DNA from 2 places in the Ensifer sp. ENS08 genome. Region 1 is predicted to be linked to the other one. Evidence: riboswitches for the same ligand, from Rfam matches in the RefSeq annotation. Region 1 holds a riboswitch; the other holds the start of a gene.
What was found. Region 1 has a riboswitch for thiamine pyrophosphate ahead of thiO (glycine oxidase ThiO). Riboswitches for the same ligand answer to the same signal wherever they lie in the genome.

Region 2: linked by a shared signal. The riboswitch ahead of thiC (phosphomethylpyrimidine synthase ThiC) and the one ahead of thiO (glycine oxidase ThiO) in region 1 are both predicted to bind thiamine pyrophosphate.

The regions. Positions count from the first base shown of each region.
Region 1 is NZ_JACVBF010000008.1:17,757-25,386, forward strand. It holds gene IB272_RS18600 (8-amino-7-oxononanoate synthase) at 1-1,040, opposite strand, end outside; gene bioB (biotin synthase BioB) at 1,037-2,053, opposite strand; TPP riboswitch at 2,479-2,599, shown strand; gene thiO (glycine oxidase ThiO) at 2,761-3,732, shown strand; gene thiS (sulfur carrier protein ThiS) at 3,729-3,926, shown strand; gene IB272_RS18620 (thiazole synthase) at 3,930-4,703, shown strand; gene IB272_RS18625 (thiamine phosphate synthase) at 4,700-5,305, shown strand; gene IB272_RS18630 (amidohydrolase family protein) at 5,339-7,024, opposite strand; gene IB272_RS18635 (amidohydrolase family protein) at 7,312-7,630, opposite strand, start outside.
Region 2 is NZ_JACVBF010000011.1:115,501-123,130, reverse strand. It holds gene IB272_RS22170 (ATP-binding protein) at 1-786, shown strand, start outside; gene IB272_RS22165 (sigma-54 dependent transcriptional regulator) at 790-2,154, shown strand; TPP riboswitch at 2,252-2,380, shown strand; gene thiC (phosphomethylpyrimidine synthase ThiC) at 2,471-4,294, shown strand; gene IB272_RS35400 (hypothetical protein) at 4,750-5,283, shown strand; gene IB272_RS22150 (Zn-dependent hydrolase) at 5,456-6,694, opposite strand; gene IB272_RS22145 (M20 aminoacylase family protein) at 6,724-7,630, opposite strand, start outside.

The DNA of each region.
Region 1 (7,630 bases):
TCCGGCACCGTCGGCGGGCGAATTGCCCTGACATCGTAACCCTCGGCGCGCATACGGGCGGCGATGCGGACCGCTCGGCCGTTATCACCGATCGGGATGGGCAGGATCTGCGAGCCGCTGCCTTCGATGCCGAGCACCTCGGCGAGCGCCCGGTTGGCGAAGGACCTGAGGCCGTCGAATGCGGCGCGGCGTTCCGGCTCGTCGACGAGGGCGGCGAGCGCTTCACGCACCGCGGCCGCGATGAGTGGCGAGGGCGCGGTCGAATAGATGAAATTGCGGGCGCGGTTGACGAGATAATCGCAAAGCACGGCGCTTGCTCCGACCAGTGCGCCGGAAACACCGAGCGCCTTGCCGCAAGTATGCAGCATGACGACGTTCTCCCGGTCCTCCAGCTCAGCGGCGAGACCGCGACCTTCCGGCCCGAAGACGCCGGTCGCGTGCGCCTCGTCGATGACGAGAAAGCCGTCATGCTGCGCGGCAAGCGCTAAGAGGTCGGCGAGCGGCGCCCGATCGCCATCCATCGAATAGAGGCTTTCGACGGCAATCCACGGGCGCCCTGTGCCGCCGGCGCGGCGCCATTGGCCGATGGCATCGGCAAAGGCGTCGATATCGTTGTGCGCTGCCGCAACCGCATCGGCCTTGCTCGCAGCGATGCCTTCATGGGCGCTCGCATGGATCAGGGCATCGTGGACGATGAGGTCGTCGCGCTGCGGCAGCGTCGAAAACAGGGCAGCATTGGCGGCGTAGCCGCTGCCGAAGAAGAGCATTCGTTCCGCGCCGAAGAAGGTGGCCGCTTCCGCCTCAAGCGTCTCGTGTTCTTCGTGATTGCCGCGCAACAGCCGTGAGCCGCCGGAGCCGACCGGCACGCCGCGCGCGATGGCACTCGTTATCGCCGCCTTCAGCCGCGTCGAAGCGGCGAGCGCCAGGTAGTCGTTCGAGGTGAAGTCGAGGCCGCCAGCGGGGGCAAGTGCGCGCCGGCGGCCCTTGCGATCAAGGCCCTCCAGCGTCTTCTCATAGCGCGCAAACAGACCCAGGGTCATTCGGCCGCATCCTGCCTTGCCGCCGGAGCCATCGGCTTCAACCCCAGGCGTCGGAAGAGCGCCGCATCATGGTCCTCGCCGGGATTGTCGGCGGTCAGCAGGGTTTCGCCGACAAAGATCGAATTGGCGCCGGCGAAGAAACCGAGCGCCTGCGTCTCGTCGCTCATGTCGGTCCGGCCGGCCGAAAGCCGGACATGCGATAGCGGCATCAGGATGCGGGCAAGCGCGATGGTGCGGACGAAATCGATCGGATCGACGGGCGCTGCATCGGCCAGCTTCGAGCCCGGGATCGGGATCAGCATGTTGATCGGCACGCTTTCGGGCGGCACCGGCAGATTGGCGAGCGTCACCAGCATGGAGATCCGGTCGTCGGCGGTTTCGCCCATGCCGAGAATGCCACCGGCGCAGACCTTGATGCCGGCATCGCGGACATTCGCGAGCGTCTCCAGCCGGTCGGCAAAGCTGCGGGTGGTGATGATCTCGCCGTAGAAGCGTTCGGAGGTATCGACATTGTGGTTGTAGTAGTCGAGCCCGGCCTCGGCGAGCCGTGCGGACTGGTCCGGCGTCAGCATCCCGAGCGTCATGCAGGTTTCCATGCCAAGCGCCCGCACACCGCCGATCATGGCGACGATCGCGTCCATGTCGCGGTCCTTCGGGCTGCGCCAGGCGGCCCCCATGCAATAGCGCGTCGCACCGCCGTCGCGCGCCTGTCGCGCCTCGGCAAGCACACGCTCGACCTCCATCAGCTTCGATGCCTTGAGCCCGGTCGGATAGTGGGCGGACTGGCTGCAATAGCCGCAATCCTCGGCGCAGCCTCCGGTCTTGATCGAGAGCAGCCTGCTCATCTGGATGGTGTTGGGATCGAACTGCGCACGATGGACCGTGTGTGCGCGGTAGAGCAAATCGTTGAACGGCAAATTATAGATTTTTTCAGCTTCCGCTTGGGTCCAGCGGGATTCGCCCGCGTCACCCGGTGTAAAATTAGCGCCAGTTGATAGGGTTCCGTCCAGCATTTCGGCTCGTCCTCCAGGTCATTGCAAACGCGAAATAGATAGAATCTGATATTATCTATAATTTTATCGACCAACAAAGTTCGCAAGCACCCAGATGGAGAGTTTCTGTTAGAACATACCCTTAAGGTTGTATTTTTGACCGTGAGTGAATCTGGAAACCGCCGAGACGGGGCAACAATCACCAATCAATCGGTCGCAGCTCCCATTTCCGAAATCGGGCGTACCGCACCCGAGAAACAAGGACGCGGCTCGGCTTCTCCGGTGTTTTTCGACCCGCTCCACCCGGTTGCCCTACCTCCTTTCATCACGCCGCCAACGCTTCCGCTTTCTCGTCGCAAAATTATAGATAATTTTTTCGGCAGATGAGATCGCATGGCACACGAATGCTGGCTCTTGACAAAAACCGTCCCGAACGGTCAGCTTGGAGCATTCACCAGGGGTGTCCCGCCAAGGGGCTGAGATTCTGCTATGCGGTTTGCGCGGCGCAGTGACCCGTTGAACCTGATCCAGTTCATACTGGCGTAGGGACGGTGCAGACATCGCTGCCGCAAACGTCGCCTTCACGCGACCATTCAACGGCAAGGCGTCCTTCCCCTTCCTTCGCTCGTGAACTGGGTCTCCACAATCGGAGCCTCGGCATGCACACCGCCAACACCATCCCGCTTCCCTCACGACGGCCCGCCCACGCCTCGCGGGAACACTGAGCCATGCGGATCCTCGTCAAAGGTGCCGGCGTCGCAGGGCTCTGTCTGGCGCATGAACTTAGCGCCCGCGGTGTCGCGGTGACGGTTGTCGAGCAAAAGCCAGGCTTTGCCGGCGCGGCCTCCTGGTTTGCCGGCGGCATGCTGGCACCCTGGTGCGAACGCGAAAGCGCCGAAGAGGTGGTGCTGACGAAGGGCATCGGCGCCATTGACTGGTGGGACGACGCCCTGCCAGGCGAGGTTTCCCGAAACGGCACGCTTGTCGTCGCCCCGCCACGGGATGCGGGCGAACTCAAGCGCTTTGCCTCACGCACCTCCGGCTTCGAATGGCTCGACGCCGCCGCGATCGAACGGCTGGAACCGGCGCTTGCCGGACGTTTCCGCGAGGCGCTGTTTTTTCCCGGTGAGGCGCATCTCGACCCGCGCCGGGCGCTGAGCCGGTTGCGGCAGAAGCTTGTCGATCACGGCGTCACCTTCCTCGATGAGACGAGCGACGATGGCCACCACGATCTCGTCGCCGACTGCGCCGGCGCGGCACGCATCGGCGAAAAGCCGGGCCTGCGGGGCGTGCGCGGTGAAATGCTCTACCTGCAGACAAGCGACGTGGAGCTGTCGCGGCCGGTCAGGCTCATTCATCCCCGCATCCCGCTCTACATCGTGCCGCGCGGCGGCGGCCTCTTCATGTGCGGGGCTACGATGATCGAGACGGATGACGGCGGACCGATCACCGCCCGCTCCCTCATGGAACTGCTGAACGCCGCCTATGCGCTGCATCCGGCCTTCGGCGAAGCGCGCCTCGTCGAAACCGGCGCCGGCGTCCGCCCCGCCTTCGCCAACAACCTGCCGCGCGCCCTGCGCACCGGGCAGACCATCACGATCAACGGACTTTACCGCCATGGCTTCCTGCTTTCGCCGGCCCTGGCGGCGGAAGCAGCCGACCTCGCGCTTGCGCAGGACCTGAAGGGAGATGCCGCATGAGACTGACCGTCAATGGCGAGGATCACGACCTCGCCGTCACCACCCTCACCGAGCTTCTGGCCGCCCTTGATTTCGAAGGCGACTGGCTCGCCACCGCCGTCAACGGCGAACTGGTGCACCGGGCCGACCGTTCGGGTCATGCGCTCAGCGACAGGGACCGGATCGAAATTCTCTCGCCGATGAAAGGAGGCTGAGACATGCTGACGCTTTATGGACAGGACCTGCGCTCACGGTTGTTGCTCGGCACCGCCCGCTACCCCTCCCCCGCCGTTCTGGAAGATGCGGTGCGATCGTCAGGCACTGGGGTCGTCACGGTCTCGCTCCGGCGCGAAACCGCCGGAGGCCGCCAGGGCGGCGCCTTCTTCGAACTGATCCGGGCGCTCGGCGTGCACGTGCTGCCGAACACCGCCGGCTGCCACTCGGTGTCAGAGGCGGTGTTGACGGCCAAGATGGCGCGCGAGGTCTTCGGCACCAACTGGCTGAAACTCGAAGTGATCGGCCACCACGATACGCTGCAGCCCGATGTCTTCGGGCTGGTCGAGGCGGCGCGCATCCTCTCGGCCGAAGGGTTCGAAGTCTTTCCCTACACCACGGATGATCTCGTGGTTGCCGAACGGCTCGTGGAAGCCGGCTGCAAGGTGCTGATGCCCTGGTGCGCGCCGATCGGCAGCGCCATGGGGCCGCAGAACATCCAGGCGCTCAGGGCAATGCGGGCCAGCTTTCCCGATGTGCCGCTGATCGTCGATGCCGGCATCGGCCGGCCCTCGCACGCAACGACGGTGATGGAGTTCGGCTTCGATGCCGTCCTGCTCAACACCGCCGTCGCCGGCGCCGCCAAGCCCGCGCTGATGGCCGCTGCGTTCGCGGGCGCGATCGATGCCGGCCGGCAGGCCTTCGAGGCGGGCATGCTCGAACCGCGCGATTTTGCCGTCCCTTCCACCCCCGTCATCGGAAAGGCGGTGTTTGCGTGAAACTTGACCCCTTCTATCTCATCGTCGACAGCACGGATTGGATCGAGCGGCTGGTGCCGCTCGGCGTCAAGCTGGTGCAGCTACGCGTCAAGGATCGTACGGAAGCGGAGATCCGCCGCGAGATCCGCGCGGCCAAGGCCGTTTGCGACGAGCAGGGCTGCCAGCTCATCGTCAACGACTACTGGCAACTGGCGATCGCGGAAGGCTGCGACTTCGTCCATCTCGGCCAGGAGGACCTGGCGGAGGCCGACCTTACTGCAATCCGCGCCGCCGGCCTGAAGCTCGGACTCAGCACCCATGACGAGACGGAACTGGAGACAGCACTTGCTGCCAAGCCCGACTATGTCGCGCTCGGACCGGTTTACCCGACCATTCTCAAGGCTATGAAGTGGGCGCCGCAGGGACTGCCGCGCCTTGCCGCCTGGCGGAACCGTGTCGGGTTGCTGCCGCTGGTCGCCATCGGCGGCCTCAACGTCGAGCGGATCGCCGGCGTCTTCGAGCACGGCGCCGACATCGCCGCCGTCGTTACCGACATCACCCGCAACGCCGACCCGGAAGGCCGGACGCGCGAATGGATCGCCAGAACCGCACCGTGGCGATAGGCACGTGCCGGACCGCGGGTAGCAGTTTCGCGGTCAGGCGATCTCCAGCTGCGAGAGCCAGGAGGCGTCCAGGCCACGCTTGCGACAATAGGTGGCGAGCCGCTGGCGGGTCGGCCCCGGCCGGTCGAGGCCGAGGTAACGGGAGGCGTTCTTCCAGAAGATGTTCTGCTGGTCCTCCTCGCTGACATTGGCCTCCTTCAGTTGCTGGGCGATCCGCGGGACGTAGGCGTTGTAGTCCTTCTCCAGCGCCATCATCGACCAGTCGGTGCCGAACATCAGATGGCGCGCATCGGGATCGTAGTCCCGCAGCCATTTGTCGAGCAGCGCGCGGATTTTTTCGTGCAGCCCGGGCGTGTTGTCGGTGACGAGCTCGCTCAGGTAGCTCAGGTCGGCAAACAGGTTCGGCCGGCGCCCGTGGCCGATCGTCTTGCCAATGATGTCCTCCCAGGTCGGCGGACCGGAGAATTTGTCCTGGGCGCAGGACACCATGACCCCCGTCGGTGCGCCTGGGCGAATGACTTCATCGAAAGCGCCGAAATGCGCCAGATTGATCCGCAAGTCATTGTAACGGTTGGTGTCGAGCAGCTTCTTCCAGTAGGCGGGGCTCGCCATATTGCCATAGCCGCAGCCGGCGCCGATGCTGTTTTCCGCATGCGCCATGATCGGCACGCTGTTGTCGCGGCACCAGTCGTAGAGCCGCTTCAGCGCCGCATCGATCTTCGGATCCGCATTGCCCCATGCCTTGAAGCCCATCGGCGGGTAGATCTTCACGCCGATGAAGCCCTTTTCCATGATCGCGTAGCGGACGTTTTCCAGCGACGAGCCACGCTTCTGCGCCTCCCGGTGCGGATCGAAGCCGACGAAGCTGTGCATGTGGATGCCGTGCCGCTTGATCACCAGCTGCTGGATCTCGTCCATCACGTCGATCTGGTCGTGCTGCGGCGATGCCCTGCCGCCGATCGACTTCTCGAAATCGAGGATGCTCGGCGTGATCATGGAAAACCGGCATTTCGACGCGAAGATCCGGGCATAGGTTTCCGCCAGGTTTTCGCGGTAGTCCTGCATGAGGCGCACGAAGGAAAGGTAGTTGCCGATCTGGTCGTGGGCCTTGGCGGCCGACGCCAGGGCATCGACATCCGTCTCCTCCACGCTGCCGGAGCGCCGCTGCAAGCCCTGGGGCAGGCCGGGGGTGCCGCCGATCTGTTCCAGCAGGCCTTGATAATCCGGCGTTTCGGCGCCGCTTCGTGCGGTCAACGATGCGCGCTGCTCGCCGGCTAGCGCGACCAGTTGCTTGACGGCGATGCGCAACTGCTCGTCCTTCTGCCGCTCGAACTCGGCGTCGGAGGGGCGCGGCACCCGCTTCTTGAGAATAGCGTCCTCAGCCTTGGCCTTGGGCGCGACGTCGCCAAGGGCCGTCACGAGGAAGACCACCAGGGCGTTTTCCAGACGCTTCGACTGCAGCGGATCGGCGGAGAGTTTTGCTTCCGGCAGTTTCTCCCGCAACGCCACATAGCGCACCAGCCCTTCCACGGGCACATCGGCCGCGTTGAAGAAATGGCAGTGAACGTCGACGATCGGGTAGGGAAGCTCGCAGGCCGCGGCCGGTGGCCAGTCGTGTCGACACCCGGAAAGCACATTCGCCATCACGCCTGCCGAGAACAGCCGCAAGACATTGCGGCGTGTCACGGCGGCGACCGGATCAGCCCAGTCGTCCCCCATCGTCCCCTCCTGTTGCGAGACCCCCTCGAACAATCGGGCAAACATTACTCCGTTCTCAAGCGGCGTGGAACAGATATTTACTTGCCGTTACTGGAAACCGGCAGCTAAAAACGGATCTCTTTCGTTTCGGAAGCCCCGGGGTTTACTCTAAGATCCTGAATGAAATTCGCGTGGCTGGCGGCGCGGGCAACTATGCATTCCAATACTATCTGTCGGAACTCTGAGAGACTGGTCCTCCGCCACAGACCGGCGGCAAACGGTCGGCTGGATGCAACTCACAATCGAGCTCAGGCGATCGCGAGTGCCGAAAGCCAGTCCGTGCCCAGTTCGTATTCTTTGCAATAGGCGGTGATCCGGTCGCGCGTGGGGCCCGGACGGTCCAGACCGAGGAAGCGGGAAGCGTTACGCCAGAGAATATTCTGCCGGTGGTCATCGCTGACACCGACCTGGGCGAGCCCGTCGACCATCCGCGGCACGTAGTTGTTGTAGTTCCTCTCTCGCGACATCATCGACCAGTCGGTGCCGAACATCAGGTGACGGGCGTCGGGATCATAGGCGCGAAGCCACGCGTTCAGCCGCTTCCTGATATCATAGTGCAAGCCAGTA
Region 2 (7,630 bases), on a different contig from region 1:
GTGGCGGAGCGCACACATGACCTCAGCCTTGCCCGCGATCATCTCGAAACGGAGATCGCCGACCACCGGCGTACTGGCGAGAAGCTGCAGGCGGTGCAGCAGGAACTGGTTCAGGCGAACCGGCTGGCGATCCTTGGCCAGGTGGCGGCCGGCGTCGCCCACGAGATCAACCAGCCGGTCGCGACCATCCGCGCCTATGCCGACAACGCCCGCACCTTCCTCGAACGCGGCCAGCAGCAGACCGCGGTCGAGAACCTTGTCAGCATCGCCGAACTGACCGATCGGGTCGGCACCATCACCGACGAACTCAGAAGCTTCGCTCGCAAGGGCCGCTTCGTCGCCGAGCCGACGCCCATGCGCGACGTGATCGAGGGGGCGATGATGTTGCTGCGCAGCCGCTTTGCCGGCCGCATGGATGCGATCGTCATCGACCTGCCGGAAAATGGCCTCAGCGTCCTCGGCAGCCGCATCCGGCTCGAGCAGGTGCTGATCAACCTTTTGCAAAATGCCCTGGAAGCGCTCGGCACGCGCAGCGGCGCCGAGATCCGCGTGCGCTGCGAGGACGGTCCCTCCGGGACGGTTTTGCTCGTCGTTGCCGATAACGGCCCAGGCATTCCCCTGCACATCCACGAGGATCTGTTCACGCCGTTCAACACCTCGAAGGATGAAGGGCTCGGCCTCGGCCTTGCCATCTCCAAGGAGATCGTCGCCGACTATGGCGGCGATATCACCGTCGAAACCAGCGACAGGGGCACCGTCTTCACGGTTCGCCTGAAGAGGGCCTGAGCGATGCAGCCGACCGTCTATCTCGTCGACGACGACAACCATCTGCGAAAGGCGATGACGCAGACGCTGGAACTCGCCGGCCTCGCCGTTACCCCTTTTGCCAGCGCTGCCGAAGCGTTGAAGACGCTGGATGCGAATTTCGACGGCGTCGTCGTCAGCGATATCCGCATGCCGGGCATCGACGGCCTCGCCTTCTTCCGCCGCATCGAAGCTTTCGACGCGGATCTGCCGGTGATCCTGGTGACCGGCCATGGCGATATCCCGATGGCAGTGCAGGCGCTGCAGGATGGCGTCTACGACTTCATCCCCAAACCCTTTGCCGCCGACCGGCTGGTGCAGAGCGTGCATCGCGCGCTGGAAAAACGCCGGCTCGTGATGGAAAACCGCGCGCTGAAACGGGCCGCCGAGACGGCCGGCGACAACCTGCCGCTGATCGGCCAGACGCCGGTCATGGAACGTTTGCGCCAGACGATCCGGCACATTGCCGATACCGATGTCGACGTGCTCGTCGCCGGCGAGACGGGCAGCGGCAAGGAGGTGGTGGCGACGCTGCTCCACAATTGGAGCCGACGCCGCAACGGCAACTTCGTGGCGCTGAATTGCGGGGCGCTGCCCGAAACGGTGATCGAAAGCGAACTCTTCGGCCACGAACAGGGCGCCTTCACCGGCGCCTTGAAGAAGCGCATCGGCCGGATCGAGCATGCGAGCGGCGGCACGCTGTTCCTCGACGAGATCGAGGCGATGCCACCGGCGACTCAGGTGAAGATGCTGCGCGTTCTGGAAGCGCGCGAAATCACGCCGCTTGGCACCAACCAGGTTCGTCCGGTCGATATCCGCGTCATCGCGGCTGCCAAAATCGATCTTGGCGACCCGGCGCAGCGCGGCGATTTCCGGGAAGACCTCTACTTTAGATTGAATGTCGTAACGCTGTCGATCCCGCCGCTGCGCGAACGCCGAGACGATATCCCGCTGCTCTTCTCGCACTTCCTGACCCGGGCGGCCGAGCGCTTCAAGCGCGACGCGCCTGTGGTCACATCGGCCGTGCAGAGACATCTGATGACGCATGCCTGGCCGGGCAATGTGCGCGAGCTCTCGCACTTTGCAGAACGCGTGGCGCTTGGTGTCGAAGGTCCGCTGGGACAGCCGATTGCGCCCGCCGAACAGTCTGGATTTGCGCTCCCGGAACGGCTCGAACGCTACGAGGCGGAGATCCTGAAAGAGGTGTTGCGGGCTCAGCGCGGCGACGTCAAGGCGACGATCGAGGCGCTCGGCATTCCGCGCAAGACCTTCTACGATAAGCTCCAGCGCCACGGCATCAACCGTGCCGATTACGCCGAGCGGGCCGCACCGGAAAAGGCCGGCCGCTAGCGTCAAATCCGAATCCGCAAACACATGCAATAGGTGCATCTTTGTCGGCAGGCGAATTCACGCTTGACGACCCGGGCCGATCGATGGCTATGATCTAGGCATTCACCAGGGGGGTCCCGCAAGGGGCTGAGATTCTGCTGGATGGCCGGATTGCCGGCTGTGGCGCAGTGACCCGTTGAACCTGATCCAGTTCATACTGGCGTAGGGACGGTGCAGATATCGAAGCCAGGATTCCGTGCGTCCAGCATCTGGCGGAGCGTCTTTCATCCTTCCGGCATCAGAACTGGGTCTCCAATTGCAAACTTGGAGCCTTGTCATGAATATTGCCACCAAACCCGCAGCCCTCACGGTCACGCAAGGACCGCTTCCCGCCTCCCGCAAGATCCACAAGCCGGGCGTGCTTCATCCGGATATCCGCGTGCCGATGCGCGAGATTGCGCTCCACCCGACGTCGGGCGAGCAACCGGTTACGGTCTATGATTCCTCCGGCGCCTACACCGCCGACGACGCCGAGATCCGCATCGAGGACGGCCTGCCGCGGCTGCGCCGCAACTGGATCGTCGACCGCGGCGATGTCGAAACCTATGAGGGACGCGTGGTCCGCCCCGAGGACAACGGCTTTGTGAGCGGCGACAGGCTGACACCGACCTTCCCGTTCCAGCATGCGCCGCTGAAGGCCACGGGCGGCCGCGCGGTGACCCAGCTTGCCTATGCCCGCGCCGGCATCATCACGCCGGAAATGGAGTTCGTGGCGATCCGCGAAAATCTCGGCCGCGACGCGGCGCGTGCGAAGGTCCGGGACGGCGAAAGCTTCGGCGCCCACATCCCCGATCACGTGACACCCGAATTCGTGCGCCAGGAAATCGCCAGCGGCCGGGCGATCCTGCCTGCCAACATCAACCACCCGGAATCCGAGCCGATGATCATCGGCCGGAACTTTCTGGTGAAGATCAACGCCAATATCGGCAACTCCGCCGTCACCTCGTCGATGGCGGAAGAGGTCGAAAAGATGGTCTGGGCGACGCGCTGGGGCGCCGACACCGTCATGGACCTTTCGACCGGCCGCAACATCCACAACATCCGCGAATGGATCATCCGCAACTCACCGGTTCCGATCGGCACCGTGCCGCTTTACCAGGCGCTGGAAAAGGTCAACGGCATTGCCGAGGACCTCACCTGGGAAGTCTATCGCGACACGCTGATCGAGCAGGCTGAACAGGGCGTCGACTATTTCACCATCCATGCCGGCGTCCGGCTGCACTACATCCCGCTCACCGTCGATCGCGTCACCGGCATCGTTTCGCGCGGCGGCTCGATCATGGCCAAGTGGTGTCTGCATCACCATCGCGAGAGCTTCCTTTACGAGCATTTCGAGGAAATCTGCGACATCTGCCGCGCCTATGACGTCTCCTTCTCGCTCGGCGACGGCCTGCGCCCCGGCTCGATCGCCGATGCCAACGACGCGGCACAATTCGCCGAACTCGAAACGCTCGGCGAGCTCACCAAGATCGCCTGGGCCAAGGATTGTCAGGTGATGATCGAAGGCCCCGGCCACGTGCCGATGCACAAGATCAAGGAGAACATGGACAAGCAACTCGCCGTCTGCGGCGAGGCGCCGTTCTACACACTCGGACCGCTGACGACGGACATTGCGCCCGGCTACGACCACATCACGTCGGGCATCGGCGCGGCGATGATCGGCTGGTTCGGCACCGCCATGCTCTGCTACGTCACGCCGAAGGAGCATCTCGGTCTTCCCGATCGCAACGACGTCAAGGTCGGCGTCATCACCTACAAGATCGCCGCCCATGCCGCCGATCTCGCCAAGGGCCATCCGGCCGCCCAGGTGCGCGACGACGCGCTATCGCGCGCGCGCTTCGAATTCCGCTGGGAGGACCAGTTCAACCTCTCACTCGACCCGGAGACGGCCCGTAACTTCCACGACGAGACACTGCCGAAGGAAGCGCACAAGGTCGCGCATTTCTGCTCCATGTGCGGCCCGAAATTCTGCTCGATGCGGATCTCGCACGACATCCGCGCAGAAGCGCAGAAGGAAGGCCTGGAGGCAATGGCCGCGAAATACCGCGAGGGCGGCGACCTCTATATGCCGGTGGAAGGGGCGGCTGGCGCGGCCGAGTAGACGACAGAGACTCGTTGAAGGGGCCAGTCACGGCCCCTTCAGTTCACTCAGGGCTCCGCCTCCCGCCTCGGAAGCGGAAGCGGCGATCGCCAAGGCTCTCCTCCTCCGTCATGCTTGGGCTTGAGCCGAGCATGACGGAGGGTGGGAGGCGCGCCAACGACCCCGTTCAATCAACAAACATGCAACGTCCTCTGTCCCTCTCGCGACGCCTCAGCGATGAGGGCGATCATCTGTATGTCGTGGCCGCCGCCAGAGGCCCGCACCTTGCGCTCCGTGTCGCCCGTCCCCCCAATTGCTTGTCCCCACATCGATTGAACGATATGCAAGGCGCACGCAAAAGTCGCTGTCGGCGAAATTCATTCGCAGCGGGCAGCCGAACTGTACCCGCGCAAAAGTCCTGCAGGACGACGCAAGAACGCCGTTTGCACAAGGAGAATGACTTGAGGACATGCCTGTTGAGACTGACGGCCTTGTCCATAGGAGCCCTTGCAGCATTCGGCGGAGATCTGCCGCGCCTCAACGGTGACCGGGGCTTTGCCGGGGGCCTTTCCTGGATTTCCGCTGCCCATGCGGACGACGCCGATGCCGGCGGCACGAATGGTGAAGGTGCCGCGGGCGGCAGCGACCAAGGTAGCGAAAACGTCGGGAGCGGCGGAAGCAACGGCACAGAGGGTGGCGGCGATTGGGGCTCCGGCGATGGTAGCGGCGTGGGCGGCGAGCCCGGCGGGACCGGGGCTGGCGGTGGAGGCGGCGTCATCGACGGAAGCGGCCTGAGCGGCGGAGACAGCGAGCGCCACTCATCCTCTTCGCGCGACGGGCGGGATTACGGACCAACCGGCAGCGTATGGTACGGCGGCAGCAGTTTCCTCAATCTTTTTCGCCGGACACCGGAAGAGCCTCCCGAGGGGAGCGGGCCAGAGTCTTCCACCCGGCAGAAGAGCGATGCGGGATCCCGCAAAAGCGCGGGTCACACCAGAACAGAGCCCTGAAGAGATGTCTGCTTCGTCGCGCCGAAGGATGCCGTGTGCTGTTTATCGCAGACATAGAAGCGTCTGCGCCTGGATGCTTGGGCCAAGCCCTGGCATGACGGAGCAGCGGGAGGCGCGCTATCGATCCCGTTCGATCAACGAACGCGCAACGTCCCTATAGCCCTATAGCCCTCTAGCGACCACTCACCATCCGCTCGACCACATCGAGCAGCACGTTGGCGCCGGCGACCAGATCATCCGGCTCCGTGTGTTCGCGCGGATTATGGCTGATGCCGTCGCGGCTCGGAACGAAGATCATCGCCGTCGGCGCGATGCGGGCGATCATCTGGGCGTCATGACCGGCGCCCGAAGTCATGCGCCGGCTCTTGAGGCCTCGCGCCTTCGCCGAAGCCTCGACCGCTGCGACGATGCCCTGATCGAAGGCGACGGGCTGGAAGCGTGCCAGCCGCTCGACCGAGATCGTTACCCCCTCTTCCGCGCCGATGCGCACCAGAAAGTCCGCAAGCGCCGCTTCGAGCGCCTGCAGCCGATCCTCGTCCGGATCGCGCAGATCGACGGTGAAGGCGGCACGCGATGGGATGACGTTGATCGCGTCGGGCTCGAAACGCATGGTGCCAATGGTCGCGACACTCGGCGCGTTCGACCGGGCAATATGCTCGCGCAGGAAGAGGCCGACACGCGCGGCCGCGAGACCGGCGTCGGAACGCATTGCCATCGGCGTGGTGCCGGCATGGTTGGCGACGCCATCGATCGTCACGCGCTGCCAGGAAATGCCCTGCAGGTTCTCGACGGCACCGATCGAAAAGCCCTCGCGCTGCAGCACCGGCCCCTGCTCGATATGGAGCTCGACATAGGCGTGGGGCTTGAGGAACCCCGGCTCGATGTTGCCGGCATAGCCAATCCGCTCGAGTTCCTCGCCCAGCGACGAGCCATCCGTGCCGATGGTCGCGAGCGCTGCGTCCAGCGGCAGGCCGCCGGCATAGACGAGCGAGCCGAGCATGTCGGGCGCAAAACGCACGCCCTCCTCATTGGTAAAGGCGGCAACGACGATCGGTCGGGCCGGCGTCACGCCACGGTCCTTCAGCGTCTCGATTACTTCGAGCGCGGCGAGTACGCCGTAACATCCGTCATAGATGCCGGCATTGATGACCGTATCGATGTGCGAGCCGAGCATGATCGGCGCTTCGCCGCTGTTTTCCTCGCTGCGCCAGATGCCGAAGATGTTACCAATCTGATCCACGGCCACATCGAGGCCCGCCGCCTCGATCCAGGCGACGAGGCGGTTGCGGCCGGCCTTGTCGTTGTCGGAGCCGGCCAGCCGGGTCAGTCGCCCTTCTGCATCGCGACCGATTTCGCCAAGCTCGCGGATGCGCCCGAAGAGGCGCGCGGCGTCGATGGAAGGAAATGACATGTTATTCCTGCTTTCATGCGGATTTTGGTTCATGGCCGGCTATCAGCCAACGCCAGTCTCTGCCGGATAATCTCGGCGTGATAACGCGCGCCGAAGATCAGGGCGTCGTCGTTGAAGTCGTAACGCGGATTGTGCAGCGGCGCCGATGTCTCGCCATTGCCGATGAAGACGAAGCAGCCCGGAACGTGCTCAAGGAAGCGTGCGAAATCCTCCGAGCCGGTCATCGGCTCGGCGGCCGTTGCGACATTCCCGGTCCCGAACACCGTTTCTGCTGCGGCAAAGGCGTGGCCGGTCAAGGCCGGGTCATTGATCAGTGGCACGAACTCGCGCGTGTAGTTGACCTCGACCTCGCAGCCATAGGCATCCGCCGTACCCTTGGCGATCACCCGCATCTCCGCTTCGATCTTGGCGCTGACCTCCGGGCGGAAGCTGCGGGCATCGCCGAGGATGCGGGCGAGACCGGGCAGCGCGTTGCGCGTGCCGTCGGTCAAAAGCTCGGTGACCGAAACGACACCGATATCCGTCGGCGAGAGGCGGCGCGACACGATCGTCTGCAGATTGACGACGGTGGCGCAGGCGGCGACCAGCGTCTCGTTGCCCCAGTGCGGCCGCGCCGCGTGCCCGCCGACGCCTTTGAGCACGATCTCGAAATTGTCCTCCGCCGACATGATGGCGCCGACGCGGGTTTCGAAACGGCCGACCGGCAGCCCCGGCATGTTGTGCAGGCCGTAGATTTCGTCGAAGGGAAAACGTTCCATCAGTCCGTCGTCGAGCATCGCCAGCGCGCCCTTGCCCCACTCCTCGGCCGGCTGGAAGATAAAGCATGCGGTACCATCGAAGCCGCCGTCTTCGGCGAGCATCTTGGCGGCGCCAAGCAGCATGGCCGTGTGACCGTCATGGCCGCAGGCATGCATGGTGCCGGGCTTCGTCGAGCGA